DNA from 4 places in the Lysinibacillus sp. GJ-1 genome. Region 2 is predicted to be linked to each of the others. Evidence: riboswitches for the same ligand, from Rfam matches in the RefSeq annotation. Region 2 holds a riboswitch; each other region holds the start of a gene.

Region 1 (7,806 bases), 1.5 Mb from region 2:
TCATAGTAGAAGGGCTAACGAAGATAAGTTTTTAATTACATTTCACTATAGTAAAAATAATAGTAGGCGAACAAAGTAGTGAAAGGAGCTTTATTCATGGGATTTGGAAAGCAAGTAAATGTAATGAGGAAGAAAAACAAAATGACATTACAGGAGCTTTCAGCCGCAAGTAATGTGAGTGCCTCGATGCTATCTCAAATTGAAAGAGAGGAAAAAAATCCAACGATACAAGTAGCTTGTCAAATTGCAGAAGCTTTAAATACAACACTTTCAGCTTTATTAGATCAGCAGGAAAAAAGGGAGGTTGTCGTCATAAGAAAAGATGAACGACCCATTTATGTTGATGAAAAATCGGGTTTTCAACGACATTTATTATCACCTTCCGTTCCATCACGAGGTATTGAGTTTGTGTTAAATATTATTCCACCAAACAAAGAATCAGGCATATTTCCCGCGCATAAAGCAGGTGTAAAAGAGTATATTTTTGTTAAAAGCGGAAAGTTACGAGTTGAATTGGGGCATGGTGCTTTTTCTGAAGAATTAGAAGCAGGTGATTCTCTTTTTTTTGAAGCAGATACAGCGCATAGATTTATCAATATGACGAATGACGAATGCCACTATTTTCTTGTGATTGATTCCTCACAGTACATGAAATAATAAGACGAATAACATAATGAATACATTCGTGACAATATAATACGAGGAGTTGAATGGAATGTTTTCATTTCAAGATTTGAATGGATTTCAAGTGGATTTAAGCTTTACAAGAGGGGAGTTTCAAGTTGAACCAAAGCATGTCCTTGTCTTTTTAAAACATGAACAGAAATGGCTATGTACGATTCATAAGCGTCGTGGTGTGGAAGTGCCAGGAGGGAAGGTAGAATCAGGCGAAACATTAGAGCAAGCTGCTGTTCGGGAAGTATTTGAAGAGACGGGTGTGCATGTGAAAAATCTTCAATGGTTTGCAGAATATGCTGTCCACGGTGAACTATTGTTTTGTAAAACAGTCTTCACTGCGGAATTTGTCAGTCAGGAGAAGATAGATTTTGATTTGGAAACTTCGGGTATGGTCTGGTTAACCGATGAAGAGTTTGCAAGCCATCCAAATTTAAGCTTCCATATGAAAGATGAAGGCATGCAAAAAATGCTAGAGGAGCTGAAGCGCTTTGACAATCAATGGAGAAATAGTTGAAAAACGTCCATATCCTTCACCAAATCCAGCTATTCGATTATCAGAAATTACGTATCTATCCCTTGGATTACGTGTCAAAGGCTTACTAGCAGAGCCTAAAGCAGAAGGTACATATGACGGTTTTTTATATTTGCGTGGGGGTATGCAAAGTATCGGCATGGTAAGACCAGCACGTGTTGCACAATTTGCAGCCCAAGGTTTTATCGTGTTTGCCCCTTATTATCGGGGGAATAGAGGTGGAGAAGGCCGTGATGAGTTTGCAGGTCAAGATCGTTTTGATGCAGTGTATGGAGTAGATGTGCTAAAACAATTTTGCAACGATCATATCCATGTGTTTGGTTTTTCACGTGGAGGTATTATGGCGCTCTGGACAGCCATTTTACGGAAGGATATTACATCCGTTGTGACGTGGGCAGGCGTTTCGGATGCCACAGCTACATACTGGGAGCGAACCGATATGCGTCGAATGATGAAACGGGTTATTGGCGGGACACCTAATCGTGTTCCAGAAGCCTATGATGCACGCACACCTTTATTTCAAGTCGATCAGATTACAGCCCCAGTGCTAATTATCCACGGCTATCGGGATGAAAATGTAGATATTGAGCATGCAAGGCAGTTAGCATTTTACTTAGAAGATGCCAATAAAGTGTATGAAACTTGGTATGATCAACGTTTTGCCCACCAATATCCACCTGCCCAAAATCGTGAAACGGTTCGTGCATTATGCGAATGGATGAAGAAGCAGTGAAAATTGTTTGAGTGCCTGACACTAAAAAAAGGGAACGAATACATCGTTCCCTTTTTGTATGCATTATTTTAATGGCCCACCAAGATTAGTGATTGCTTCAGAAACATTTGAGAATTTCTTGAAGTTGTCGTTGAATAGACCAGCAAGTTCAGCAGCTTTCACATCGTAAGCAGCTTTGTCTGACCAAGCATCACGTGGGTTTAGCACTTCTGTTGGTACACCTTCAACTGCTGTAGGGATGTGTAAACCGAATACAGCATCTTGAATTGTTTCAACATTGTTTAGTTTTCCGTCGATTGCTGCACGTACCATTGAACGAGTATAAGAAAGCTTCATACGGCTACCTGTACCGTATTCGCCACCAGTCCAACCAGTGTTTACAAGGAATACTTGTGCGCCATGCTCATCGATTTTTTGACCTAACATTTCTGCATAAACAGTTGCTGGAAGTGGAAGGAATGGAGAACCGAAACATGTAGAGAATACTGGTTCTGGCTCTGTTACACCACGTTCAGTACCTGCAAGTTTAGATGTGAAACCACTTAGGAAGTGATACATTGCTTGCTCTTTTGTTAATTTACTGATTGGAGGTAAAACACCAAATGCATCAGCAGTTAAGAAGATGATTGTTTTTGGGTGACCTGCAACAGATGGATCAACGATATTTTCGATATATTGGATTGGATAAGCAACACGTGTATTTTCTGTTAATGAACCATCATCGTAGTCGCAAACACGAGTTTCAGGGTCTACAGCTACGTTCTCTAGTACAGAACCGAAGCGGATTGCGTTGTAGATTTCAGGTTCTTTTTCAGCAGAAAGGTTAATTGTTTTTGCGTAGCAACCACCTTCAATGTTAAATACGCCGTTGTCAGACCAACCATGCTCATCGTCACCGATTAATTTGCGGTCAGGATCAGCAGATAAAGTCGTTTTACCAGTACCAGATAAACCGAAGAATAATGCTACGTCACCAGCTTCCCCAACGTTTGCTGAACAGTGCATTGATAAGATGCCTTGTTGTGGTAATAGGTAGTTCATAATACCGAAAATCGATTTTTTAATTTCACCAGCATATTCAGTACCACCGATTAGGATGATTTTCTTTTCAAGTGATACAATGATGAATGTTTCAGAAGCTGTACCATCAACAGCTGGATCTGCTTTAAAGTTAGGAGCTGAAATAATTGTGAAATCAGCAACGTGAGAAGCTAATTCTTCTTCAGTTGGACGGATAAATAATTGATGGGCGAAAAGATTGTGCCAAGCATATTCATTGATTACTTGAATACTTAATTGTGAATCTTTGTCAGCACCAGCAAAACCTTTAAATACAAATAATTCGTCACGTTCTTTTAAGTATTTAACTACTTTTACATATAAGTTATCGAACACTTCAGAAGAAATTGGTTGGTTTACTTTACCCCAGTCAATTTTATCTTTTGTGCTTTCTTCTTCTACCGTATATTTATCTTTAGGTGAACGACCAGTGTATTTGCCAGTTTCTGCACGAACTGCGCCATCTACTGTTAACATTGCCTCACCACGAGATGTAGCTTTTTCAGCTAATTGTGGTACTGAAAGTTGAACGTTAATGTTCCCGCCGTTTAATAATTCCTTCAGTTCGTTTGCAATTTCTACTGAATTCATCGATTAAATACCATCCTTTTTTATAGTATTCCCTTGAGTTTGAGGGAGTTTTTCTTAATTTCAAAAATAGTATAACACAATTGCTTTAATAATCTATACTAATTCAAAAATTATTTTCGAGTTTTAAATACTTTTCAACAAAACGACATAAAATAATTGACATTGTTCTACCTTTTACGTAAGATGAGGAATTGAACGGATACTCTTATCCCGAGCTGGTGGAGGGTCAGGCCCTGTGAAACCCGGCAACCTGCATGAACTATTTCACGACATGCGTTGGTGCCAACCTGATGCAAGGGGATACCCCTTGAACGATAAGAGTGAAAGGTTACGAAGTCATTATTCCTTTCCTCATGTTAAGTACACGTGAGAAAAGGATTTTTTTTATTTTTAAAATGAATGTAAAGGTAAGTATGTGCAATTCTTTCCTTATTATAATGACGGATCTTTCGAAATCCTCATGTTAAAAGCAACAACGGCTTGAGAGTTCAATCCTTTAGGAGCGGACTTGACATGGGTAATGAGTACCGTATTAATTTCGCAAATACTATTTGTAAGAGTAATAGGAGGAAAACCAAATGACAAACCGTCGATTGTTTACATCAGAGAGTGTAACAGAAGGACATCCCGATAAAATTTGTGATCAAATCTCGGATGCTATTTTAGATGCTATTTTAACAGAAGATCCTAATGCCCGTGTAGCGTGTGAAACAACGGTCACAACAGGCTTAGTATTAGTAGCAGGAGAAATTACTACTTCTACTTATGTAGATATTAAAGGCATTGTGCGTGATACAGTAGCAGAAATCGGCTATACACGAGGCAAGTATGGCTTTGATGCTGAAAACTTAGCTGTACTAGTCGCAATCGGAGAGCAATCACCTGATATTGCCCAAGGTGTAGACCAAGCATTAGAAGCGCGTGAAGGTTCAATGACAGATGCGGATATTGAAGCAATTGGTGCAGGTGACCAAGGATTAATGTTCGGTTATGCATGTAATGAAACACCTGAATTAATGCCTCTACCAATTAGTTTAGCGCATAAATTGGCTCGTCGTTTAACAGAAGTACGTAAATCAGGTGAATTAGCATATTTACGTCCAGATGGTAAAACGCAAGTAACAATTGAGTATGATGAAAACAATGTCCCTGTTCGTGTTGATACGATTGTTATTTCAACTCAGCATGATGAAGAAGCAACACTTGAACAAATTCAAGCAGATTTAAAAGCATTAGTAATTGCTCCAGTAGTTCCTAGTGAGTTATTAGATGCACAGACGAAATACTTCATCAACCCAACTGGTCGTTTTGTTATCGGTGGTCCAAAAGGAGATGCTGGACTTACTGGTCGTAAAATCATCGTTGATACATACGGTGGTTATGCACGTCATGGTGGTGGTGCATTCTCTGGTAAGGATGCTACGAAAGTGGACCGTTCAGCAGCCTATGCAGCACGTTATGTAGCGAAAAATATTGTTGCAGCTGGTTTAGCAGAACGTGCAGAAGTACAGCTTGCTTATGCTATCGGTGTAGCACAGCCAGTATCGATTGCCGTTGATACGTTTGGTACAGGACGAGTAAGTGAAAGTGAAATCGTAAAATGGGTTCGCGAACTTTTCGATCTACGTCCAGCAGGCATCATTAAAATGCTTGATTTACGTCGTCCAATTTATAAACAAACGGCTGCATACGGTCACTTTGGCCGTACAGATTTAAATGTACCTTGGGAAAATACGGACAAGGCAGATGCACTAAGAGAAAAAGCTAGTTTATAATCTGTTTTGTCAAGAACATTCGATTTGGTAATGAACAAACGTAAATGTTTTTTTGAAAGGGGCTAGCTAGTGGCCCCTTTTTATCTTGCCTTTCGCATTTCTTCTTACTTGCTGCTAAGTCGGGGAGTAATGCACCTTCTATTTAAATGGTGAAGGCAACTAGTGCTCTTTAATCGAGTGAAAGATTTAAGCGGACTTTACGTAAGTAATTGAAAAAATTCGCTTTCTTCCCGTACGTCTACATACAAGATGTACTGTAGGCGGTTAGTGGAAGGAAATTGCGAATTTTTTTTATAAAGAGTTGTTACGTATGCAAACATCTACAACTTATAGGGGCAATTCGCCCGTTTTGTAAGCATCCATTATTTTTGAAGAGATTTGTAATATTGTCCTTTTTCCGCGTATTCTCTAACGATACGTTCCATATCTTCCTTATCTTCAGCATTTAATTCACGTACAACTTTCGCTGGACGTCCTAATGCTAAACAATTGGGAGGTATGACTTTACCTGGAGGGACAAGACTACCCGCACCGATAAATGCACCTTCTCCTATCTCTGCCCCATCTAACACAATTGATCCCATACCAATTAAGGCATTTTTTCGAATTGTACAGCTATGTAAGGTTACTTGGTGTCCAACTGTTACTTCATCTTCGATTATTAATGGATATTTTGGACTTTGATGTAGACAACAAAGATCTTGGATGCTTACTCGTTTACCAATAATTGTAGGAGATACATCGCCTCGAATCACTGTATTAAACCATATTGTTGTCTCTGCTCCAATCGTTACGTCTCCCGTAACGGTTGCATAGTCAGCAATAAAAACCGATGGATCGATTGTAGGTGTTTTGTCTTTAAAAGGATAAATCATGCTAATCGCCTCTTTTCTTTCTTTGATGTAGTATTATCGTATCAAATACGCAATTTTATGCAAATATAATTTTATAATGGTACGAATATTTCGTTATAATTATTGTGTAACTAATTATTTAGGAGGACTATGTGAATGTGGAAATGGGAAGCTGATGGACAAGCGAAGGCTGTGATTGCTATTGTTCACGGTGCATATGAAAACCACCGTTGGTACGCATGGCTGATTGAAAAACTTAGAATGGAAGGCTTCCACGTAGTCATGGGCGATTTACCGAATCATGGGGCAAATGCGAAACTATCACGTGTCCATGATGAGGACTTTAAAGAATACAACAAGTATACTAGGCATTTAATTGAAAATGCCTTTTCATATAATTTGCCAGTATTTTTAATAGGGCATGGACTAGGAGCAACGTTAATACTGCATACCATGCATAAGAGAAAATATGAATGTGCAGGAATTGTCTTGACCTCACCTTGGTTGCAATTGAACTTACAGCCTGGGAAATTATCGAATGCATTAACGAGCTTAAGTGCTTTGACGGCAAGTGTGAAGATGACACATGATATTACTTTCGACAAGTTATCACGTAGTGTCGAAGGTCGCGATGAAATGAAAGACGAGTTTCCTTTTATGTCTGTCATTTCAGTAAAATGGTATCGTGAGTTACAACAGATGATGCGCAATTTAGTGATTATGCCGAAAGCAGAGTTTCCAAATACCCCTATGCTTATTATGACTGGAGAAAGAGATAGCATTACAGAAACTAGACAAACACGTAATTGGTTGCATCAGCAGGAGTTTGCTGAATTCCAATTTAAAGAATGGGCAAAATGCTACCATAATCTGTACCATGAAATAGAGAGAGATGAAATTTTTTTCTATATCCGTGATTTTATTAATAATGCTTTGCGTAGAATTGGCTATATAATTCGATAGAATGTTTCCCCTCCGAAAAATATTGTTGAATAAGATGTATAGTAACTTAAAAATAATGTTGTAATTTTCAGAAAAATGTAATACTATAATGTCTTAAAGAACGAATATTCATATTTTGGGAGGGGTAAGATGGAAAGTATTGTTAGTTTTATGAACAGTATTTTATGGGGACCGTGGTTTATTTATGGTATTTTATTGATCGGTTTATTCTTTTCAATTATTACAAGGTTCCTACAAATAAGACATATTAAGGACATGTTTGTCTTAATGTTTAAAGGGGAAAAATCAGAAAAAGGAATTTCTTCTTTCCAAGCAATGTCGATTGCATTATCTGGGCGCGTTGGTACAGGGAACATTGCTGGTACAGCAACTGCCATTGCAATGGGGGGACCTGGTGCGATTTTTTGGATGTGGGCAATTGCCTTCATCGGTGCAGCGACAGCTTATGTGGAGTCAACATTAGCGCAAATATATAAAGAAGAGAAAGAAACAGAATATCGTGGTGGTCCAGCCTTTTATATTGAAAAAGGGATGGGGCAGAAGTGGTTTGCAATCATTTTTGCAATTGCAGCGTTAATAGCCATGTTAATACTAATGCCTGGTGTTCAATCAAATGCAATA
Region 2 (7,806 bases):
ATGATGCCTATGTAGCCGATATGCTCACACAAAGAAATTTAGCCGAAGTTTACCACGCGTTAAATACTTTTAATTTAAGTGCAGTAGATAATGAAGTGGCGAAAGGGACGAATGAAGTACAACAACTAAACATTCCGATTTTAGTGTTAAGAGGAGACCGTGACTTAGTGATTACGGAGCAAATGAATGAGGAAACAATGGGCGATTTAGCAAAGCATGCACAATTTGTTAGTTTAAAAAATTGTGGGCATTCTCCGCTAATCGATGATTTACAACAACTGCTATTTGAAATTGAAACATTTTTACAATTTGGAGGGAAAATCAATGCGCTTAAACAATAAAGTAGCCATTATTACAGGGGCGGCAAACGGGATAGGATTTGCTGCAGCAGAACGATTCATAGAAGAAGGAGCGGTTGTATATCTTGCGGATTTTGATGACTATGCGGGAAAAATGGCAGCCAATCAACTAGGTGAAAAAGCTATATTCGTGCAGGTTAACGTAGCAGATAGAGAGAGTGTGAAAAAGCTTGTGACAACTGTGATCGAGCAAGCTGGTCGCATTGATATTTTAGTAAATAATGCAGGAATAACACGCGATGCCATGTTGTCAAAAATGACAGAAGACCAATTTCAACAAGTACTTGATGTCAACTTGTCAGGGGTTTTCCACTGCACGCAAGAAGTTAGTGTTCATATGATAGCTGCTGGATACGGAAAAATTATTAATACCTCCTCGGTAAGTGGTGTATATGGAAATGTAGGGCAAACAAATTATGCTGCTTCAAAGGCGGCGATTGTAGGTATGACAAAAACATGGGCAAAAGAGTTAGGGCGTAAAGGCATCAATGTAAATGTGGTGGCACCTGGATTTACAGAAACTGAAATGGTCAAAAAGATGCCTGAAACGGTACTGGAAAAAATGCGTGCAATCGTGCCACTTCAACGATTAGGTACACCTAGGGATATTGCTAATGCTTATTTATTTTTAGCATCTGAAGAGGCTTCCTATGTCCACGGTCATACACTCCATGTGGATGGCGCTATTATGATGTGATAAAGGAGGAGTTCAAGATGTTTGCAGAGCAAGCTTGGATTTTAAATCGTGCATCTTTAACACCGAATCGGCCAGCATTAGTGAACTTAGAAACAAATGAACAATGGACTTATCGGCAATTAACACTTGAAATCGCCAAATGGAGCCATTTTTTTGAAGTTCAAGGATTACAATCAGGTAGCCGAGTAGCGGTTTTTTCTCGAAATAATAGTCACTTATTTGCTATATTATTTGCTTGTGGATTACGGGGGCTGATTTATGTTCCTTTAAACTGGCGCTTAAGTGCAGAGGAGTTAAATGAAATTGTTGCAGATGCTACACCTTCTTTACTTTTATATGACCAAGGAATACCATGCCCTTTACAACTTGCAATGATGTACCCTATTCAACAAGTTCTGCCGTCAGCGACTATTGCGAGCTCAATAGAACTGGATTTAAATGAACCTTGGCTAATGATTTATACAGGTGGCACAACTGGCAAAGCAAAGGGGGTAGTGTTGTCTTTCAATTCTGTAAATTGGAATGCAATTAATACAATTATTAGTTGGGGGTTATGTGAAGACGATTGTACGTTAAACTATATGCCCATGTTTCATACGGGTGGGCTTAACGCACTATCCATTCCATTGTTAATGGCAGGTGGGACGGTTGTTATCGGTGATAAGTTTGAAGCGGAAACAGCACTCAAAGCAATTAATTTCTATAAGACAACGATTTCGCTTTTTGTCCCAACGATGTATCAAGCCATGATAACGACAAACTATTTTCACAAAAGTAGTTTTCCCACTGTAAAAGTGTTTTTATCTGGCGGCGCACCGTGCCCACTTCCGATATATGATGCGTTTTTTAAAAAGGGACTTTTTTTTAAAGAAGGTTATGGCTTAACAGAGGCTGGACCGAACAATTTTTATATCTCACGTGAAGAGGCTTATGTCAAAAAGGGGGCAGTGGGTAAAAGTATGCAATTTAATGAGGCGAAAATTATCAATCAAGCGGGTGAAAGCTGCGCTGCCCATGAAGTAGGCGAACTGTTCGTTAGAGGCAAGCATATGTTTCGATTTTATTGGAATAATCAGCAGGAAACCGACAATACGATACGAGATGGCTGGTTAAGGACTGGTGATTTAGCGACAATGGATGAAGAAGGGTATTTTTATATCGTCGGTCGTAGGAAAGACATGATTATTAGTGGTGGGGAGAACGTCTATCCGCAAGAAGTGGAGCAATGCATACTTCGTCATCAGCTCGTAAAAGAAGCGGCAGTCATTGGAGCACCAGATAATTATTGGGGCGAAGTTGTCACAGCATTTATTGTCTGCCATCATAAGTCAGATACGTTAGTAGACGAAGTAGAAAACCTGTGTCGAAGCTATTTAGGTCACTATAAAATCCCGAAAAAAATTATTATGATTGATGAATTACCAAAAACGATTGTTGGGAAAATTGATAAAAAAGCACTTCAATTGCAATTAAAAAGCTCTTGAAGATAGGTAAGGTGGGGGAAATCGCCACGAAAGACGCCGACACCGCCAATAAGATGGGGGAAATCGCCACAAAAATCACAACAATCGTCCGAAAAGGCAGAAAGCGTATTCGGATTGGAGCCTTGTAAGATACCCAGTTGATAGGGATTGTTCGCTAACTTTTGCTTTTTTTATCTACTTTTCTCACAATGCTTCCCATTAGTCCTACATCACAGTAAAATAGAGTAGGTTAGGGGGATTCTATTTTGAAAGATCAACGCTTTAAAATTGCGCATCGTGAGGCGCTTATTGGCATTGGACTTGTATTTGTCAACTTTGCGATTTGGTATGGCTTTGCCTATGGTCTAGGTTCGGGGGATCCAACAGCGTATTCGTATGTATTGGGTTTCCCAGCTTGGTTTTTCTATAGTTGCATCGCTGGAACAGGTTTTATGATTGTATTAATCTGGCTCGTCTTAAAGCTCTTTTTTAAAGAGGTACCATTTGATGACGGGGAGGTGGATGAATAATGCATTGGCAAGTTATTTTTCCGCTTCTTGTTTTTTTAATTATTATTTTTGGGATTGGCATATGGGCGAATAAGCATGTTCGTTCATCGAATTCATTTTTACAGGAATATTTTCTTGGCGGTCGTGAAATGGGCGGCTTTATCCTAGCAATGACGATGATTGCCACGTATGGTAGTGCAAGCAGCTTTATCGGTGGACCGGGTGTTGCTTATAATAAAGGGCTTGGATGGGTCTTGTTAGCGATGGCTCAACTGCCAGCAGGCTATTTTGTACTGATGATACTAGGCAAGAAATTTGCCATTATTGCTCGCCGCTATCAAGCGATTACATTAATTGATTTTTTACGTGAACGCTACAAAAGCCATGTCATCGTTATATTGTCAGCGATTAGTATTATTGTCTTTTTATTTTCTGCGATGATGGCACAATGGGTCGGGGGCGCGCGCTTAATTGAATCATTAACAGGTCTTAACTATACAGCAGCACTCTTTATTTTTGCTGTTTCAGTATTAATTTATGTGATTATAGGAGGATTCCGTGCTGTAGCGTTAACGGATACGGTTCAAGGTTCCATTATGGTGATTGGTACTGTAATTTTACTGATTGGGACAATCGTTGCCGGTGGTGGCATCAATCAAATTATGACGTCCCTTGTTGCGGAAAATCCAAACCTAGTGTCACCATTTGGTGCTGAAGGGGAACTGACACCATTGTACGTCTCAACATTTTGGATTTTAATCGGCATTGGTGTGGTAGGGCTTCCTCAAATAGCAGTCCGCGCCATGAGCTATAAAGATTCCAAAAGCATGCATTTAGCGATTATTATTGGCACAATTGCTATTGGGACAATTATGTTCGGGATGCACTTGATTGGTGTATTAGCCCGTCCAGTAATTCCTGGCATTGAAATTGGTGATAAGGTAATGCCGTTGCTTACGTTAAAAGTGTTGCCGCCGTTTTTAGCGGGCATTGTGTTAGCAGCACCAATGGCAGCGACGATGTCTACCGTGAATGCGTTGCTGATGCTAGTTAGTTCAACAGTGGTAAAGGATATTTATTTGAACTATATCAAGCCCACTGCCAATGATCGAGAAATCAAGCGTGCTAGCTTCGTGGTAACAACGGTGATTGGTTTAGCAGTCGTTGTATTTGCGTTAAATCCGCCAGATTTACTTGTTTGGCTCAATTTATTTGCATTTGGTGGCTTAGAGGCTGTCTTTATTTGGTCAGTTGTGCTAGGGTTGTATTGGAAAAAAGCCAATAAATACGGGGCGATTGCGTCCATGATTACGGGCATGACGTTATATATTATGATTGATCGCTTTTATCCGACGATTTTTGGTATGCATACGGTGACCATCCCGATAGTAGCTTCATTGATTATCTTTGTTATCGTCAGTTGGCTAACAGCTCATAAATTTAAAGATGAAAAACTATTTATCTAATGATGAAAACCTCGAGTGACAACGCTTGGGGTTTTTCTTTTTGCCACTATAGAATAGAAAAACCGTTAGCATCATGTATGCTAACGGCTTGAATCTTAATAAAATACTTTATCTAGATTATATTTTGCACGGAATGTGTTAATCGCATATGTTTCGTAAATTTCACGTTCCATTGGATCATCAATTTCATACACTTCGATTTTGAAAATTTCATCACGGTATTTTTTCATTGGTGATACATTATCTTCAAAATGCTTTTTAATACGTTGGCGAATTTTACGTGCTTTCCCTACAAATAATAGCTCATTTTTTTCATTATAAAATAAGAAAATGCCACCTTTTTCGCGAGTGATTTTATGGAAATCAATAAAACCGTGGAAAGGCGTAATTTCTACATCCCCTGGTTTTAATACTTGCTCACGTTGACGAATTACTAAGTCTGGTTTTGGGAGTTCAATTTTAATCAAAATATTCACGTTCCTCTCTGTTACTAAAGGTATATGTTAACATAATACCTCTATGATTGCCATTACGATTTATTGGTTCCATTAATTTTCGTGTATGCCTATTAGAATTGGGACTGGCTGTCAAAAATATAACTTGATAGTAGTGTTTAACAATTCATAAGCTTCCATTCGTTTAAATACAAAATATTCTATGTATTATTGAAATTCTTAATTGTTCATGATACAATTCTTTTTAATTGAATAATCTTATCAAGAGAAGCTGAGGGATTTGGCCCTATGACGCTTCAGCAACCTCTAACATTGTTAGAAAGGTGCTAATTCCACCAAAGGATTTTTCCTTTGAGAGATAAGAGTGAACGTGATAATTATCCTTCTCATTCTTGCTCTTATGGAATGAGGGGGATTTTTTAATTTACATAGAGAGAAAAAAATGAAAGAAAAGGGGACAACAATATGCCAATTAATATTCCGAAAAACTTACCAGCTGGAGAACATTTACGTGAGGAAAAAATATTCGTCATGGAAGAAGATCGTGCCAAAACACAACAAATTCGTCCGTTAAATATTTTAATATTTAATTTAATGCCGGAAAAAGAGAAAACAGAATTACAATTACTTCGATTGCTTGGAAATACGCCATTACAAGTCAATATAACATTTTTAAATACGGCAACACACGAGTCTAAAAATGTTAGTAAATCGCATTTACAACTCTTTTATTCAACATTTAATGAGATACGCCATCGTCGCTTTGACGGGATGATTATTACGGGTGCACCAGTGGAAAAAATGGCATTTGAAGAAGTGAATTATTGGGAAGAAATCTCAGAGATAATGGATTGGTCTGCTAAGAATGTCACATCTGTCTTGCATATCTGTTGGGGTGCACAGGCTGCCTTATATCATCACTATGGCATCGGAAAATTTGAATTACCAGAAAAGTGTTCGGGTGTATATTCACATGTGATTACGGATTTAACGGTCGATTTAGTAAGAGGATTTAGTGATTTATTTACAGCACCACATTCTCGGTATACTTCTGTTTCAATCGAAGAAGTACGCAATCATCCGGAATTACGTTTACTATCGTATTCAGAAGATGCAGGCGTTTTTATTGTCCAATCAAAAGATAATAAAAATATTATGATTACTGGGCACTTAGAATACGATGCGACAACACTAGCCGATGAATATAGTCGCGATGTGGCAAAAGGAATCGACATTGCAGTGCCTGTTAACTATTTCCCGAATGATGATCCAGCTAAAGAACCTATTAATACATGGCGAGCACATACCCATTTATTATTCTCCAATTGGCTAAACTACTATGTTTATCAAGAAACGCCGTATGAATGGGATTTTGTTGATGAAATTGAATACCATATCTAATTTGTCGCTTTCCATTTGCTTTTGTGAAGATTTAAAAAATCCAATTTCTCAATCGAAATACTGAGAAATTGGATTTTTTATGTTGTTTCACTTGAGTTCAATGTACTTTGGTCAGTTTGTTGATTTGAACAATCACCGGCTGTTTTGCTTTTTATCTTTCGCATTTTTGCAATGACAAGTAATAAGAGGGCTAACAAGACAGTGAATAAGCCTGAATACAGAGGCCAAATTTTTTGATTATAATTATTAGAATGCACAATATTCGGATGAACAATTTGAGACAACGCAATCATGCACATTCCTAATGGCAAAATCAATGGTCGTGGATCTTTAATATTTAGGATTTGTGCTATACCTATTACAGAAGCATAAAAATAGAGAAAAGTTCGAATATAGATGGAGATAATCCACATGACAGCCATAACAATTTCAACACGTTGAAAGAAATTGCCTATAGAAATCCGTTGAGCCAGTGCATAGCTAGGAAATGACTCAATGGAAGTATTCGTTGGACCAATTACGAGTGTTGAGAGGGCGATAATGATAATTAATACAATTCCTCCGCAGAGCGTGCCGAAATAAAATCCTTTTTGTGCTGCTTTCGGTATATTGACAGCAGAAGGGAAAATCATAAGTAACATAACGAGCGGGAATGAAAAAATACTCATAAATTTAAGAATACCGGTTATTAAAGATGTTGTCTTTGTTTCAAAAATAGGTTGGATATTTTCAATATTAATTTGAGGCGAAATACAAACAAGAAATACAATAAATATAAATAGAAATATAGGAAATAGGATTTCTGCTGACCGTGCAAACACTTCAATGCCTAGAAACGATGCAAAAACAAGAATAATGGTAAATAATACAGCAAAGGACAAAGTAGGTGTCTCGGGCATTACTTCTGTTTGCATAAAGATGCCAATAAAATATAACAATTCACTAGCCGAAAAAAATGCGAGAGTGATAAACCCTAGAGAGGTCAAAGTTCCAAAAAATTTACCTAAAATTTTTCCATTTGCTTCGACAAACGTAAGGTGCGGTGTTTGAGTTCCAAGGCTTGTATACAATTTTACAATTAAAAAGCTTAATAAGACGCCAATAGTTGCGCCAATCCATGCATCTTGATGAAGCTGCTTTGTAATGCTCGCTGGCACAATTAATATGGCCGTTCCAATAGAATGGAGAAGGGTAATGATTGTAAATTGTCTGGCACTAAGTAATTGTTTTTCCATTAGTCACTACCCTTTCTAGTCATTCTTATTAAAAAAATGATAATAACATTTTCCTAATAGGTGTAAAAATAAATGTAATAAAATCTAATGGGCTAGGGATATTTATTTTTAAACCAATGGCGATATTTAAAATGGCGCCTATAAACAATAAAATAGAAAAGGCGAATATTGTTTTTTTTTCGCCTTTTTTCAACAATGGGGGAATCATAAGATAAGCAATC
Region 3 (7,806 bases), 1.6 Mb from region 2:
TATTTGAAGATCGTCTAAGCCAATTGAGCCCTGAAGAACAAAAGCAAGGGAAAGTCATTGCTAATGCAATTGCAGAATATGCAATTGAGTGTTCGATTGCGAAAGTGTTTGGTTCAGAAACATTGGATTATATTGCTGATGAAGCGGTGCAATTACATGGTGGCTATGGCTTTATGGCAGAATATGAGGTAGAGCGCATTTATCGCGACTCTCGAATTAACCGCATTTTCGAAGGAACAAATGAAATTAACCGCATGATTGTGCCTGGCACATTTATGAAAAAAGCATTAAAAGGCGAATTGCCATTATTGCAAGTCGCACAAAATTTACAACAAGAATTGCTGATGATGATGCCAGAAGAAGTAGGTACAGAACCACTAGCACAAGAAAAATACCTTGTAAAAAATGCTAAGAAAATCGCTGTGTTAGCAGCAGGTATGGCAGCACAACGCTACGGTGCGAAGCTTGACCAAGAGCAAGAAGTATTGGTAAATATCGCGAATATCGCAAACCAACTATTTGCTATGGAGTCTGCTGTGTTACGTACAGAAAAAGCGATTGCACGTGAGGGTGCAGAAAAATCACAACAAAAATTACTTTACACGCAAATTTTCTGCCAAGAAGCATTTGCAGAAATTGAGAAAGAGGCAAAGGATACGATTCTTGCTTCAGCTGATGGAGATGCTGCACGGATGACATTGTCAGCGCTTCGCAAACTGACTCGCAACAATCCTTATAACCTTATTGCTAAAAAACGTGAAGCTTCCGTTAAACTTATCGAAGCTGAAAAATTCATCGTATAATACTAGCTATGAACAGACTGTAGATACCTTAATCTACAGTCTTTTTTGGTGCCAGGCACTCACACAATTTATAGCTTTGTCTTAAGACTCACTAAGTAATAATCCACGTAGACTCCTGCGGGAACGCATAGATTTAAGTGTCAGGCACTGAAACAATTCTGAATTCCACTGGTGTCAGGCACTCAAACAATTATAATTGTTTCATTTTGGCACATACTAGTTATGATGGTATACTACAGAAAATGATAGTAGAGGAGCCTACAAATATGATTCAATTTATCCATTATCCTAAATGTACAACTTGTAAAAAAGCACAGAAGTGGTTAAACGACAATGGCGTTTCATACGAAGAGGTACACATCGTTGAACAAGCACCTACGAAAGAACAATTAAAGCAATATTGGCAAGAGAGCGGGTTGCCACTGAAGAAGTTTTTTAACACTTCTGGCATGAAATACCGTGAACTTGGATTGAAGGATAAATTGGCGGAAATGCCGGAAGATGAGCAACTTACACTGCTTGCGTCAGATGGTATGCTAATTAAACGACCAATCGTGACAGATGGAAAAAAAGTAACGTTAGGTTTTAAAGAAACAGAATTTGAGCAAGCTTGGAAATAACTGCTTTTATCCTTGTTTTTATGATAGAAGTATGGCACACTGATAGTGAATATATTACATATTTATGGAGGGGTTTTTGGCATGAGCACACCTAAAGACTTACGTTACTCTGAAGAACATGAATGGGTAAAATTAGAAGATGGTAAAGTACGTATCGGTATTTCTCACTTCGCACAATCAGAACTAGGAGATATCGTTTTCGTTGAGCTTCCACAAGTTGGCGACGAAATTAAAACAGATGATCCATTCGGAAGCGTAGAATCAGTAAAAACTGTTTCTGAACTTTACGCACCAATTTCAGGTACTGTAGTTGAAGTAAATGCAGACTTAGAAGATAGCCCAGAATTCGTAAATGAATCACCATATGAAAAAGCATGGATGATCGTTGTAGAGCCTGCTGATGCATCAGAGATTGAAAACCTTATGACAGCTGAGCAATACGAAAAATTGATTGCAGAATAAACAAGCCTGTAATAGAAAAACGTCGGCAAATTTACCGGCGTTTTTTATTATATAATGCTACAATTTTTCGGCGCAATCTTAGGAATTGCTAGTGCCATGAATTAATGGAAACGCTCAAAAGTTGAGATGCAATAGTATGAAATTCGGTTATTCAAATGTTATGCTGTAGTAGATAACTGTCTAAATGGGGGTGGCGTGATGTTCGAAGGCAAATGTTTAATCGTGGAAGGCCGTTCGGATAAGCTTCAAATTGAACCTATTCTTAGTGAAGATGTTACAATCCTTTGTACAAATGGTACAATTGGTGTGCATCAATTAGAAGAATTACTCGACCCATATGAGGGCTGTGAGCTCTATACATTTTTTGATGCGGATACATCAGGCGATAAACTACGTGCATTAATGGATAGACATTATCCAGAGGACGAGCATTTACGGACAATGCCAACATATAAAGAAGTAGAAACAACACCGAGGAAAGTGCTAGCGACGATTTTATTGCGTGCTCATTTTTCAATCCATAATGAATATATTTTGTAAGGTTGCGTGAAATCATGGAAGAATGGTCAAAAGAGCAGTGGGAAACGGCTGTACAGTCTGGAGACAAAACTGCCTTTTATTTATATACACCGATGTGCGGAACTTGTGCCGTTGCATCTAAAATGATGAATATCATTGAACAGTTACTGCCAGAGGTAAAAATAGGCAAGGCAAATATCAATTTTTTAGAACAAATAGCTTTTGATTTTCAAATTGAAAGTGTACCTTGTTTACTTGTTAGCGATGGAGGAGAGGTTATTGAAAAGATTTATGCCTTTCAATCCGTACCATTTTTATACGAATTGTTAAAAAAACCAATTGACTGAACTTTGCTAGCGTGGTAAAGTAACAAATATATTAAAAAACTATTAAATATATCGAACTCTTATAAAGAGCGGCGGAGGGACGTGCCCTATGAAGCCCGGCAACCATCACATTTGTGAAAAGGTGCCAAATCACCCAAAGATTTATCTTTGAAAGATGAGAGAACGGTTTAGCGTATAAAAGTACGTGACCCCTTCTACTTGTCTTGAGAGAAGGGGTTTTCTATATGAGAAAAGGAGTATTCGCTATGATACAGCTTCAAAATATTACGAAGAAATACAAAACCGCAAATGGCGAATTGACTGCTGTCAAAGATGTAAATCTTTCGATTAACAAAGGTGAAATTTTTGGCATTATCGGCTACAGTGGTGCTGGTAAAAGTACGATGATTCGTTTATTAAACGGTTTAGAAAAACCTACTACAGGTACAGTGAAGGTCAATAATCAAGAATTTTCATCTATTAAGGGGCAAAAGCTCCGTGATGCTAGACAAAAGGTAAGTATGATTTTCCAACATTTTAACTTACTTTGGTCCCGAACAGTGGCAGAAAACATTGCTTTTCCACTAGAAATAGCAGGCGTTTCTAAGCGTGAGCGAGAAGCACGCGTGAAAGAACTAATTGCACTCGTTGGCTTAGAAGGTCGCGATAAAGCGTATCCTTCACAGCTATCAGGTGGTCAAAAGCAACGGGTTGGTATAGCGCGAGCCCTTGCCAATAATCCAGAAGTTTTGTTATGTGACGAAGCTACATCTGCACTTGATCCAGAAACTACAGATGCAATTCTCGATTTACTAGTTGATATTAATGAACGATTAGGCTTAACCATTGTGTTAATTACGCATGAAATGCATGTTATTCGCAAAATTTGTCATCGTGTGGCGGTGATGGAAGCTGGAGAAATTGTAGAGCGCGGTGAAGTATTGCAAGTGTTCCAAGCACCTCAAGCGGCAATTACAAAAAAATTCGTCTCACAAATTACTGATACGAAGGAAACGCAGGAGACTGTTGCACAGCTTAGAGCGAATTATCCTACAGGGCAATTGGTCAAGCTCGTCTTTGTAGGAGAAAAAACAGAGCAGCCCGTAATATCGCATTTAGTGAAGCAGTTTGATGTAGAAATTAGTATTGTTCATGGTAACATCTCACAAACTAAAAACGGCGCATACGGCACACTTGTTGTGCAAATTGATGGCTCAGAGACAAATGTAGCAGCTGCATTAAATTATTTGAATACAGTTGAAGTACAAACGGAGGTGATTGCAGATGCTAACTAATCTCTTTCCGAATGTCGACTGGGAAAAAATGTGGTCTGCCACATATGAAACACTTTATATGACCACTATCTCAACGGTCATCACGTTCATACTTGGTTTAGCCATTGGTATTATCCTCTTTTTAACGAGCCCGAACCAACTATGGGCAAATAAAATCGTAAACTTTTTAACGGGGTCAATCGTCAATATATTCCGTTCGATACCATTTATCGTGTTAATTATTTTACTAATACCGTTTACAAAGTTTTTACTTGGAACAATCCGTGGAGCAGATGCAGCTTTACCAGCACTTATTATCGGTGCAGCACCATTCTATGCACGAATGGTATTAATTGCACTACGAGAAATTGATAAGGGCGTTATAGAAGCAGCGCGCTCAATGGGTGCTAAAACGTCCACGATTATATGGAAAGTACTAATTCCAGAATCATTACCAGCACTTATTTCTGGGATTACGGTAACGGCTGTTGCCCTTGTTGGCTATACAGCAATGGCTGGTATTATTGGTGCTGGCGGTCTAGGAAACTTAGCCTTTTTAGATGGCTTCCAACGTAATCGCCAAGATGTGACATTAATGGCAACTATTTTGATCTTAGTAGTCGTATTTATTATCCAATGGATTGGCGATATGATTACTTCGAAAACAGACAAACGTTAAAAAGGTTATACCGGTTATTTACCGCTAACATATTATTGTTTGAACAAAATAAAGGGAGTGTAGACAAATGAAGAAGTTATTAGCAGGATTATTTTTATCAGTACTTGTACTAGCTTTAGCAGCTTGTGGTGCTGGTAACAAAGATGAAGCAGGTTCAACAACTGGAGATAAGGCAGACGACAGTGCAAAAACTGAAGAAAAAGTAACATTAAAAATAGGTGCTTCTAACACACCTCACGCAGTTATTTTAGAAAAAGCAAAACCGATTTTAGCTAAAGAAGGCATTGACTTAGAAATCGAAACATACCAAGATTATGTATTACCAAACCAAGATTTAGATTCTGGAACAATTGATGCAAACTATTTCCAACATATCCCTTATTTAAATTTACAAATTAAAGATAATGGCTATGATTTTGTAAATGCTGGCGGTGTACACATCGAGCCAATCGGTATTTACTCTAAAAAATATAAATCTCTTGAAGACCTTCCTAAAGGTGCAACAATCTTATTATCTAATTCTGTTTCAGACCATGGTCGTATGCTGTCATTATTAGAAGCAAAAGGCTTAATTAAATTAAAAGATGGTATCGATAAAACTGCAGCTGAAATTAAAGATATTGTAGATAATCCGAAAGACTTTAAATTTGATGCGAATACTGCACCAGAACTACTTGTTCAAATGTTTGAAAACGAAGAAGGCGACGCAGTCCTTATCAACTCAAACTACGCAATCGATAATGGCTTAAACCCAATCAAAGATGCGATTGCTTTAGAAGATAAAGAATCTCCATATGTCAATATTATTGCAGTACGTGCTGGAGATGAAAATAAACCAGAAATTAAAAAATTATTAGAAGTATTAACTTCTAAAGAAATCCAAGACTTCATTCTGGATGAATGGAAAGGCGCAGTAGTACCAGTTAAATAATATGAACTTTTAAAAAGAGTATGTAAGTGAAAACTTACATACTCTTTTTTTATGTAAGGAAAATATCCGTCGTTCAAGGCAATGTCCAATCCGTCTTTTACGAACATATTTGTGTAAATAACAATAGTAAGAAAGTATTTATTATATTAAATGTGAATTATTAACATTGTTCAGTGTTACAATGTGACTTTTATTAATACAGTTAAAAAGAGGTGCGTGAAAAAGTGAACAATTAGGAAAAGGCCATTTTATTTTAAGCAATCGGAGTGTGACGATATTTTTTCTTTTTTTGAAATAATGCCATCTTTGCATCTAGTTAATTATATTTAGAAAAATAGTGCATGTATTAATTTACCAAAAATGATATAATACTAAAGGATTATATGAAGGTTTTTGGTGAAATCAACTTATTTAAAATAGTTATATATACATTCAATTAAAAATTGTTTAGAATTTGTTTAGTTGAAATTAGTACTATAGGTATGTTGGAAATGTGTACTTATTTTGTGGTGACAAGAGAATAAATTCCTTTTGCACAAAAAAGGATTTATTTGTATTTAATGTTTAAAATTAGGTAAAGGGGTAATTTGTTTATGGGGATTAAAATTGACTCACCAAAGTTAGCTTTATCGAAAAAAATCAAAACGAAACAGGCAAAAATTGGTGTAATCGGACTTGGCTATGTAGGATTACCACTCGCTATAGAAATGGTCAAAAAAGGGTTTCAAGTAATTGGTATTGATAAAAATAACGAAAAAATAGCTAAGCTAACGAATGGAGAAAGTTATATTGCTGATTTATCGGATGCTGTTATCCAAGAGGTCTTAAAAGAAGAGAAGTTGGAAACGACTGCGGATTTTTCAAAGCTTGCAAGTGTAGATGTCATGATTATTTGTGTACCAACTCCAACATCAGCAGATGGTACACCGAATATTTCTTACATTGAAGATGCGTCCAAATCAATCGCACAATATATTTCTGCCAATACACTAGTGATTCTTGAAAGTACGACGTACCCTGGAACGACTGAAGAAATCGTTCAACCAATTTTAGAAAAAAGTAATTATGTGATTGGGCAGGATATCTTTTTAACTTATTCCCCTGAACGTGTTGATCCTGGAAATATTAATTTTACCGTTTCAAATACACCGAAAGTAGTCGGTGGTGTGACAGAAGCATGTTTAGAAATAGCAAAACTATTTTATGAAACGATCATCAATACAAATGTTTTTCCTGTTTCTAACCCAAGGGTTGCAGAGATGGAGAAGTTACTGGAAAATACCTTTCGCCAAATCAATATCGCACTTGTTAATGAGCTGAGCAAAATATGCTACAAAATGAATGTAGATATTTGGGAAGTAATCGAAGCTGCTTCGACAAAACCATATGGATTTATGCCGTTTACACCTGGTCCAGGGGTAGGGGGGCATTGTATCCCTGTTGACCCTAAATATTTATTATGGGCAGGACAGCAACATGGTATTACGGCTTCATTAATTGAGGCGGCAGATAAAATTAATGATTCCATGCCGAGTTTTGTGGTTGAAAGACTGGAAAATTATCTTATTGACCAGAAGAAAGAGCTACGAGCTAGAAAGATTGTTGTTATTGGTGTCACGTATAAGCCAAATATTAATGATTTCCGTGAATCTCCTGCACTTCACGTCATCCAAGAATTATTGGAGAAGCAATATGATGTTATGGTTGTGGACCCATTTATCGAAACTTTTTCAGTCAACCAATACACACTTAATACTGTTGCATTATCAAAACAATTAATCGAAGAAGCAGAAGCTGTATTAATTTTAACGAATCATGCAGAAATTGATTATGGATTGATCGATCAATATGCTGCACTAATTTTTGATACACGGAATACCCATTTTTTATTTGCCAATAAAAATTATCATAAATTGTAAGGAGAACTGTGTGGAAATGAAAAGACTAAAATTATGTAGTTTACTAGTCGCTTTGTTCATAGCAGGATGTCAATCCGAAACACAAAGTCAAGTTGCACCAGTAGATTCGTCGATTGAAATAAAAGAACATGATGGAACGATGAGCGATATTTTACATCATGCCAATATTCTTACCCCAAAAGTGGCTTTGACTTTTAATGGACTTGCAGATAATGAGACAATGCAAAAGCTTTTAAAGGTATTAGATCAAACGAACATCAAGGCAACGTTTTT
Region 4 (7,806 bases), 2.0 Mb from region 2:
AAAAAGTACCGTTCACTTTTTGTTACGAATAATTTTCATGTATTTCGAGCGAGTATTTATGCAAGAAGGGCAAAGCTTGATGCACAAGGTGTAGGCTCTAAAACGGCGTTATATTATATACCTAACGCTTTTACTCGTGAATTTATCGGTTTGTTAGAAATGTATAAATGGGGACATATAACGCTCTTTTTCGTCATTACGTTATTTGTAGGACTAATGTTAAGAGCATATGTGTAACCATTCTTGAACTGCCTTCCATATAATAATAGCAAGGCAGTTTTTTTACATAGTGTGCAAGGGGGGAAATGAAATGTACGGGCAATTTTTAGCAAAGCAAAATAAGGAGCGAACGGAGTCCTTACAACAATCAACAAATATACAGAATACATGGTTTGCACAAAACCTCACTTTACTCATATTGGATGAAGTACAACTGACAACCTTGCAAAAGATGCTCTATCAAGTTATTCAGGGATTGCTAAGAAAAAAACATCAGCGACACTTACAAATAGTACATCCTGAGCAAACACAAACAGTGCAAGACAATGTACTAACGCTGTTAGCAGAATATGATGATGTATTGCGTGAGGCAATCCCACTCCCGATATATATTTTAATATGGCAAATTACTTCCTTAGAGAAGTTAGCGTATACAACGGAGGTTGTTGATGATGTCCTCGATGTCCTGGAATGGTATTTTACACATCAGGACGAAACAGTTGCTGTTTTTGAAGAAGAAGATTTAGACCATGAAGAAATCATCGATTTATACAAAGCTGCGATTGAAGAACAAGATGCAGATGCCCAATTTGAACTTGGAGAATATTATAGTGCAAATGAGGATACATTTTTCCAACCGAAAAAGTCGATTAAGTGGTTTGAATTAGCGGCAAAACAAGATAATGCGAATGCCCAATATGCTCTTGGTAACTATTATTTTGAAGGAATTGGTGTAGAAGAGAGTTATGATCGTGCTTTTAAGTTATACGAAGCTGCAGCGCAACAAGGGCATGCAGATGCGGCAAATAATTTAGCGGATATGTATTTGAATGGTGAGAGTGTACCAGAAAATATGTCACTTGCTAAACATTGGTTCGAGATTGCTGCCGCACAAGGGGTGGCAGAGGCAATGTTTACATTAGGTCTTATGCATGAACAAGGGTTAGGTGTTGCAATAGATGAAGAGAAAGCATTTGCCTTTTATAAAAATTCGGCTGAGGCAGGCTATGTTGAAGCGCAATACAGACTAGGTGGGATTTATTTAGAAGGTCACTTAGGGCAAGCGCGGGATATAAATCGTGGTTTATATTGGTTTGAAAGAGCGGCTGAACAATATCATGTAGATGCATTTTATGATTTGGGCTTTATTTGGAGCAAGGGTTTAACGGGGATTCGTAATATTGAAAAAGGTATTCATTGGTTCAAGCAAGCCTCACTCCAAGGAGACCCTGAAGCAAAATTGCAGCTTGGTCATATTTATAACAAAGGTGAGGGAATACCACGTAATATTAAAGAAGCGAAAAAATGGTATGGGCTTGCGGCAGAAGCAGGTATAGAAGAAGCAACCGTTTTACTAGAAGAATTAGAAGAACTTTAAATTTGAAATTTTATGATATTGAAATTTACCCGTAACGGTTAGCTGTGAACTAGGCGTTGCGGTTTTTTATTGTGGTGGATGAGCAAATAGTGATCATACATCTATACATAGAAAAATGATATGAGAGAGAATTCGTTTTTACAGGAGTAGACTGTTAATAGAATGGTTATTTTATGCTATTTATTAACAAAATTTACAATGGTTAATTATATTCATTTTTAAATAAAAAAACAGGATAAAGGACTCTTAATAAATGGCCGAAGGGGAGATATTGAAATTACAGATACTTAATATTACATGTAGTGTTGCAGAGGGAATACGTAAATTCTAATAAATACTGTAGAAATAGCTACTGAAAAAAATTATGATAGCGTTTTATTGCAATTTAACAGTTGAAGACCATTTAGTTTACGTTTAAACTGTATGCTGTTTAATGGTAAAATATAGGATATAATAAATTGACAATTATATTAAAAATGTATAATGTATATGAGTGATTTTAATAATGAAAAATAATGAATTACTGCTTATTATGATGTTATTTTGTTATATTATTTTCTTGTAAATTTATTAATGGTTGTGGTATCTTTTCATAGATTTGTCAATATATTTGGGTAAACGGAAATGGGATTTTTGCTCAGCTTTTCAAAAGAACACGTAATGAAAGAGGGAAAAGTGTGATTTTTCAAAAACAGAAAAAGGCAATGACGTTAGATTTACAGCAATACTCGGTGACAATGGATGTTCCGAACTCTCGAACACTGGTTAAGCAAATTGAAATGCTAAATTTGACAAAAGAAGATTTACAATATTTAAAAGCTTTTAAACCATTTGTTGAGGACAACATAAATCACATCGTTGACCGGTTTTATGAAATGATTGGAACTGAGCATAGTTTAGTAGATATTATTAATAAACATAGTTCTGTGGATAAATTGAAGGTCACATTGCGTCGTCATATTATTGAAATGTTTAACGGTACAATTGATGAGGAATTTTATAAAAGACGAGTAAATATCGCCAAAGTGCATGTACATATCGGACTGAGAACACAATGGTATATTTGTGCTTTCCAAGATTTAACCATGTCATTTATTGATTTAGTTGAAGAACATGTAGTGCATCCGAAAGACCAATTGAATACAATACGAGCAATTTCTAAAATTTCTAATTTCGAGCAGCAACTTGTATTAGAAGCGTTCGAAAGTACAATTGAGCAACTGAAGGAAAACGTTGAACGTGAGAAAGAAGCAGTTGAGAAAAAAATTGTGGAATCGTCAGAAGGATTAGCGACCATTTCACAAGAAACAAATGCCTCCTTCCATCTATTAAATAATCAATCACATGAAATTAAGCAATTGGCAAAAAAATCGCTTCAGGTGAGTACGTTAGCAGAAAGTCAAGCAATAGAAGGTCGCGAATGCTTACAACATCAATCTCAAAATATGTGTAATATTATTCAGTCAGTGGATGATATTACGGATAATATTAAACAATTAACGGATATGTCGAAAGAAATGGAAGCGATTATGAATGTTGTAACGAACATTGCCAACCAAACAAATCTGCTTGCTTTAAATGCAGCTATTGAAGCAGCCCGCGCTGGAGAGGCGGGGAAAGGCTTTAGTGTTGTGGCAGAGGAAGTACGTAAATTATCTAGTCAGACGAAAGAATCTGTTACATCCGTTGCAAAATTATTAGAAAAAACGACAGAGCGAACGTCTAAACTGGCATATTCGCTTAGTAATATTCAGGCAGAGGTTGCTTCAGGTGAGGAGAACATGGCTCAAACTGAAGGACAGTTTAATAAAATTTTAGATGCAATGACAGAAGCTAAGTGTCAAAATGACCTTATGGAAAAAGAGGTTCAGGCCTTAGTTCAGGTCCTTCATGAGCTTGGGCTAGCATTTAATGAAGTAACAAATTCAGCTGACAAATTAGCAAATGTCGCACAAAACTTAAACTAGGTGAACTTTCGGTGTCAGGCACTCAAACAATTTCGAATTGTTTGAGTGCCTGACACTTTATAGTGTTGCTAAATTTGTAATGGGTTGAACGTTATTGTTTGTGAAAAAAGTTTATACTAATAAGGAGAGAAATAACGAATTAGGGGCGATACTTTATGAAAACAATAGTTGTATTAGGTGGCGGCATTACTGGTTTATGTACGATGCATTATTTACAACGCCAAGTATTGCAAAAAAACATAGATGTCAAACTAGTGCTTGTTGAGAAAAATCCCTACTTAGGTGGTAAGTTACATTCCGCTTATGAGCAAGGATTCATTATGGAAACGGGTGCTGACTCGATTGTGGCTCGTCATAAAGGGGTCATGGAGTTGGTGCAGGAGCTTAATTTCGAACAGGAGCTAGTGTACAACGAAACAGGGGTATCTTATATCTATACAAATGACGAATTACATGCGATCCCTGCTGATTCAACATTCGGTATTCCAATGAGTTTAGCGTCTCTTGAAGCGAGTACACTAGTATCAGAAGCAGGTAAACAACAGGCATTACAAGATTTAACAATGCCGAATAAAGGCTTTACTAAGGACAGCTCAATCGGTGAGTTTTTAACATATTACTTAGGGGAAGAACTTGTACAAAATCAAATTGCACCAGTATTAGCTGGGGTATATTCGGGTGACCTCCATCAACTGTCGATAGCATCTACCTTACCGTACATAATCGACTATAAAAATGAGTACGGTAGTATTATTAAAGGTTTTGAGGCAAATCGCGAACAATTTGTAAAAGCTTCCAACAAAAAGTTTATTTCGTTTAAACAGGGCTTATCATCACTTATCCATCGTCTTGAAGAAACGTTAACAAATGTAGAAATTATTAAAGGCGTAGCGACAACCAATGTAAAAAAACATGAAGAACATTATACAATTACATTAGCAGATGGAAGCATGTTTGAGGCTGAGCACGTAGTATTAGCACTGCCAAATGAAGCCGTACAAAGCTTATTACAGGACCCATCATTGGATCGCTATTTTAAAGAATTTACTACAGCCTCTGCCATCACCATTTACCTAGGCTTTGATGTACCAGACGCAGTGCTACCGGCAGATGGGACAGGCTTTATTGTGTCACATAACTCGAATGTACAATGCAATGCCGCAACATGGACAAGCCGAAAATGGAAACATACATCTGCTAATAGCAAATTGCTCGTGCGCCTCTTTTATAAGAGCATTAACCCTGCGTATGAAACATTACGTATGATGACAGATGAAGAATTGACAGCTGTAGCATTAGAAGATGTAAAGAAAAGTTTAGGCATTGATGAAAAACCAATGGTTGTAAATGTAGCCAAGTGGATCGATCAAATGCCAAAATACGATTTGGCACATCATGAGGCGTTGAAAGGCTTAACAGTGGAGCTTGCAGAACGGTATCCCAACTTATCGATAGCAGGTTGCTCATATTTCGGCGTAGGTATTGGTGCTTGTATTCAAAATGGTAAAAAAATAGGCGAAGCGCTTGCGGAAAAACTAGTATCACGGTGAAGTTAAAGCTAAAATAATATTTTTTTCGTGAGAAATCTTCTTTGTTAAGTGAAATAGTCTTGACTCTATCGCCTGTAAACGATATGATTCTTTTAATTATTTGAAAAATTCATACTATATTCTTATCAAGAGAAGCCGAGGGACTGGCCCTATGAAGCTTCAGCAACCAACTTATGTCAGGTGCTAAATCCAGAAGACCTTATTGGTCGAAGATGAGAAGGAACAACAATTGCGATTCGTTAAAGCCTTCTTTTTGTAAAAGAAGGCTTTTTATATTTTGGATACAAGGAAAGAGAGGGCTACGATTTATGGGATTGCTAGAAAAGTTAAAAACACATGTGCTTACTGCGGATGGAGCCATTGGTACAGTATTATATGGCTACGGCTTAGAGTACTGTCATGAGGAAATGAATGTACAAAGACCGGAGTTAATTGAAAAAATTCATAGAGAATATATAGCCGCTGGTGCAGATGTCATTCAGACCAATACTTACGGTGCAAATGCGATTAAATTAGCACGTTACGGCTTAGAATCACGAGTGCAACAATTTAATGAAGCGGCAATCACGATTGCAAAACGAGCGGCAGCTGATGGCGGGCAATTTGTTTTAGGGACAATTGGGGGCATCCGTGGCATCCGTAAAAGTGATGCTACATTAGAGGAAATATTATTGACTGTTGAAGAACAAGCAAATGTGTTACTTGCAGGCAATCCTGATGGTCTTTTACTTGAAACGTATTATGATTTTGAAGAGTTAAGTGCAACGTTAAATATGTTACGCGGCAAAACAGAGCTACCAATTATTGCACAAGTATCCATGCATGAGCCGGGTGTGTTGCAAAATGGAATGACGTTAAATCAAGCATTACATGAGTTACAAGCTCTTGGTGCAGATGTAGTAGGCGTCAATTGTCGTTTAGGTCCCCATCATACAATTCAAGCATTTGAAGGTGTGGAGCTTCCTGATAAAGCATTTATGTCAGCATATCCAAATGCGTCACTACTAGATTTAGAGGATGGGCGTGTCGTTTATGAGTCAGAAGCTGATTATTTTGGCCGAGCGGCAGTTGCATTGCGTGACCAAGGTGTTCGTTTAATCGGTGGATGTTGTGGTACGACACCTAAGCATATAGCAGCTGCGAAGAAATATTTAGAAGAGTTAACGCCGGTTGAAGCAAAGTATACGAAACCTGAAAAAGTAGAGATTGTGCGGGAAGCGGAACCTGCGACATATGAACCGCTACATGAAAAGGTGAAGCGCGAACGTTCGGTTATCGTAGAGTTAGACACTCCGAGACATCTAGAAATTGACGGTTTTATTCAAGGGGCAAAAAAATTATATGAAGCAGGTGCAGATGTCGTGATGATGGCTGATAATTCGCTTGCGTCTCCCCGCATTAGTAATGTCGCTATGGGTGCGTTATTAAAGGAGACACATGGTGTACGACCGTTGACGCATATTACGTGCCGTGACCGTAACTTAATTGGTCTACAGTCCCATTTAATGGGCTTAAATGCACTTGGCATTCATGATATTTTAGCGGTTACTGGAGATCCAACAAAGGTAGGAGACTTCCCAGGTGCCACAAGTGTTTATGATGTTTCATCCATGGAGCTTATTCAATTAATTAAACAGTTGAATGAGGGGATATCATTTTCCGGTAAGCCACTTCGTAAGAAAGCAAATTTTTCTGTTGCGGCAGCATTTAACCCCAATGTTCGTGTATTAGATCGTGCAGTAACACGCTTAGAGAAAAAGATTGAACATGGTGCGGATTATTTTATTTCTCAACCTGTTTATACAAAAGAAAAAATTGTGGAAATTTATGAAGCAACAAAGCATTTAGACGCCCCAATTTATATTGGGATTATGCCAGTAACGAGCTATAAGAGCGCCGAGTTTTTACATCATGAAGTACCAGGGATTAAATTATCAGACGATGCACTATCACGTATGAAGGCGTGTGGTGAAGATAAAGAACGTTCAACATTAGAAGGGATTGCAATTGCCAAAGAGTTAGTAGAAGTAGCGGCAGAATATTTTAATGGTATTTATTTAATTACACCGTTTTTACGCTATGATATGACGCTTGAATTAATGAAATTTATCGGACAATTGGATGAACAGAAAAAAGGAGTAAGTATAGATGGCTAAGCACTTGATTGAAGAGCAACTAGAGAAACGAATTTTAATTCTGGATGGCGCAATGGGTACAATGCTTCAAAATGAAAACTTATCAGCAGAAGATTTTGGTGGTGAGGAGCTTGATGGATGTAACGAGAATCTTGTATTAACTAGACCCGATGTGCTTGAAAAGGTTCATCGAAAATATTTAGAAGCTGGTGCGGATATCATTTGCACAAATACGTTTGGCGGTACACCTCTCGTATTAAATGAATATAATCTTGGGGCTAAGGCGGAAGAGATTAATAAACGTGCTGTGGAAATTGCACGCAAAGTAGTGGATGAATTTTCTACTTCAGAATGGCCACGTTTCGTTGCCGGAGCGATGGGCCCAACGACGAAAACATTATCAGTCACTGGCGGTATTACCTTTGATGAACTAGAAGAAAACTTTTATGTACAGGCAAAGGCTCTAATTGAAGCAGGTTCAGATGTACTGCTACTTGAAACGAGTCAAGATATGCTCAATGTAAAAGCGGGGACACTAGGGGTGTCACGTGCGTTTA

What was found. Region 2 has a riboswitch for S-adenosylmethionine ahead of metA (homoserine O-acetyltransferase MetA). Riboswitches for the same ligand answer to the same signal wherever they lie in the genome.
Region 1: it holds a riboswitch for S-adenosylmethionine, as region 2 does, so the genes downstream of both, metK (methionine adenosyltransferase) here and metA (homoserine O-acetyltransferase MetA) in region 2, are expected to answer to the same signal.
Region 3: it holds a riboswitch for S-adenosylmethionine, as region 2 does, so the genes downstream of both, LO754_RS18730 (methionine ABC transporter ATP-binding protein) here and metA (homoserine O-acetyltransferase MetA) in region 2, are expected to answer to the same signal.
Region 4: it holds a riboswitch for S-adenosylmethionine, as region 2 does, so the genes downstream of both, LO754_RS20890 (bifunctional homocysteine S-methyltransferase/methylenetetrahydrofolate reductase) here and metA (homoserine O-acetyltransferase MetA) in region 2, are expected to answer to the same signal.

The regions. Positions count from the first base shown of each region.
Region 1 is NZ_CP088912.1:3,639,543-3,647,348, reverse strand. It holds gene LO754_RS17960 (helix-turn-helix domain-containing protein) at 97-657, shown strand; gene LO754_RS17955 (NUDIX domain-containing protein) at 716-1,192, shown strand; gene LO754_RS17950 (prolyl oligopeptidase family serine peptidase) at 1,167-1,943, shown strand; gene pckA (phosphoenolpyruvate carboxykinase (ATP)) at 2,007-3,593, opposite strand; SAM riboswitch class I at 3,796-3,914, shown strand; gene metK (methionine adenosyltransferase) at 4,172-5,368, shown strand; gene LO754_RS17935 (gamma carbonic anhydrase) at 5,731-6,243, opposite strand; gene LO754_RS17930 (alpha/beta hydrolase) at 6,379-7,185, shown strand; gene LO754_RS17925 (alanine/glycine:cation symporter family protein) at 7,315-7,806, shown strand, end outside.
Region 2 is NZ_CP088912.1:2,169,563-2,177,368, forward strand. It holds gene phaZ (intracellular short-chain-length polyhydroxyalkanoate depolymerase) at 1-341, shown strand, start outside; gene fabG (3-oxoacyl-ACP reductase FabG) at 325-1,056, shown strand; gene LO754_RS10340 (class I adenylate-forming enzyme family protein) at 1,074-2,540, shown strand; gene LO754_RS10345 (YhdT family protein) at 2,786-3,049, shown strand; gene panF (sodium/pantothenate symporter) at 3,049-4,494, shown strand; gene LO754_RS10355 (nucleotide excision repair endonuclease) at 4,590-4,961, opposite strand; SAM riboswitch class I at 5,205-5,314, shown strand; gene metA (homoserine O-acetyltransferase MetA) at 5,415-6,350, shown strand; gene LO754_RS10365 (GerAB/ArcD/ProY family transporter) at 6,428-7,585, opposite strand; gene LO754_RS10370 (hypothetical protein) at 7,614-7,806, opposite strand, start outside.
Region 3 is NZ_CP088912.1:3,768,075-3,775,880, reverse strand. It holds gene LO754_RS18755 (acyl-CoA dehydrogenase family protein) at 1-803, shown strand, start outside; gene LO754_RS18750 (arsenate reductase family protein) at 1,070-1,423, shown strand; gene gcvH (glycine cleavage system protein GcvH) at 1,505-1,885, shown strand; gene LO754_RS18740 (hypothetical protein) at 2,084-2,425, shown strand; gene LO754_RS18735 (thioredoxin family protein) at 2,440-2,751, shown strand; SAM riboswitch class I at 2,808-2,912, shown strand; gene LO754_RS18730 (methionine ABC transporter ATP-binding protein) at 2,997-4,025, shown strand; gene LO754_RS18725 (methionine ABC transporter permease) at 4,015-4,683, shown strand; gene LO754_RS18720 (MetQ/NlpA family ABC transporter substrate-binding protein) at 4,751-5,614, shown strand; gene LO754_RS18715 (nucleotide sugar dehydrogenase) at 6,208-7,533, shown strand; gene LO754_RS18710 (polysaccharide deacetylase family protein) at 7,550-7,806, shown strand, end outside.
Region 4 is NZ_CP088912.1:4,197,275-4,205,080, reverse strand. It holds gene LO754_RS20910 (YdcF family protein) at 1-237, shown strand, start outside; gene LO754_RS20905 (SEL1-like repeat protein) at 311-1,597, shown strand; gene LO754_RS20900 (globin-coupled sensor protein) at 2,275-3,564, shown strand; gene hemG (protoporphyrinogen oxidase) at 3,720-5,114, shown strand; SAM riboswitch class I at 5,234-5,333, shown strand; gene LO754_RS20890 (bifunctional homocysteine S-methyltransferase/methylenetetrahydrofolate reductase) at 5,423-7,270, shown strand; gene metH (methionine synthase) at 7,263-7,806, shown strand, end outside.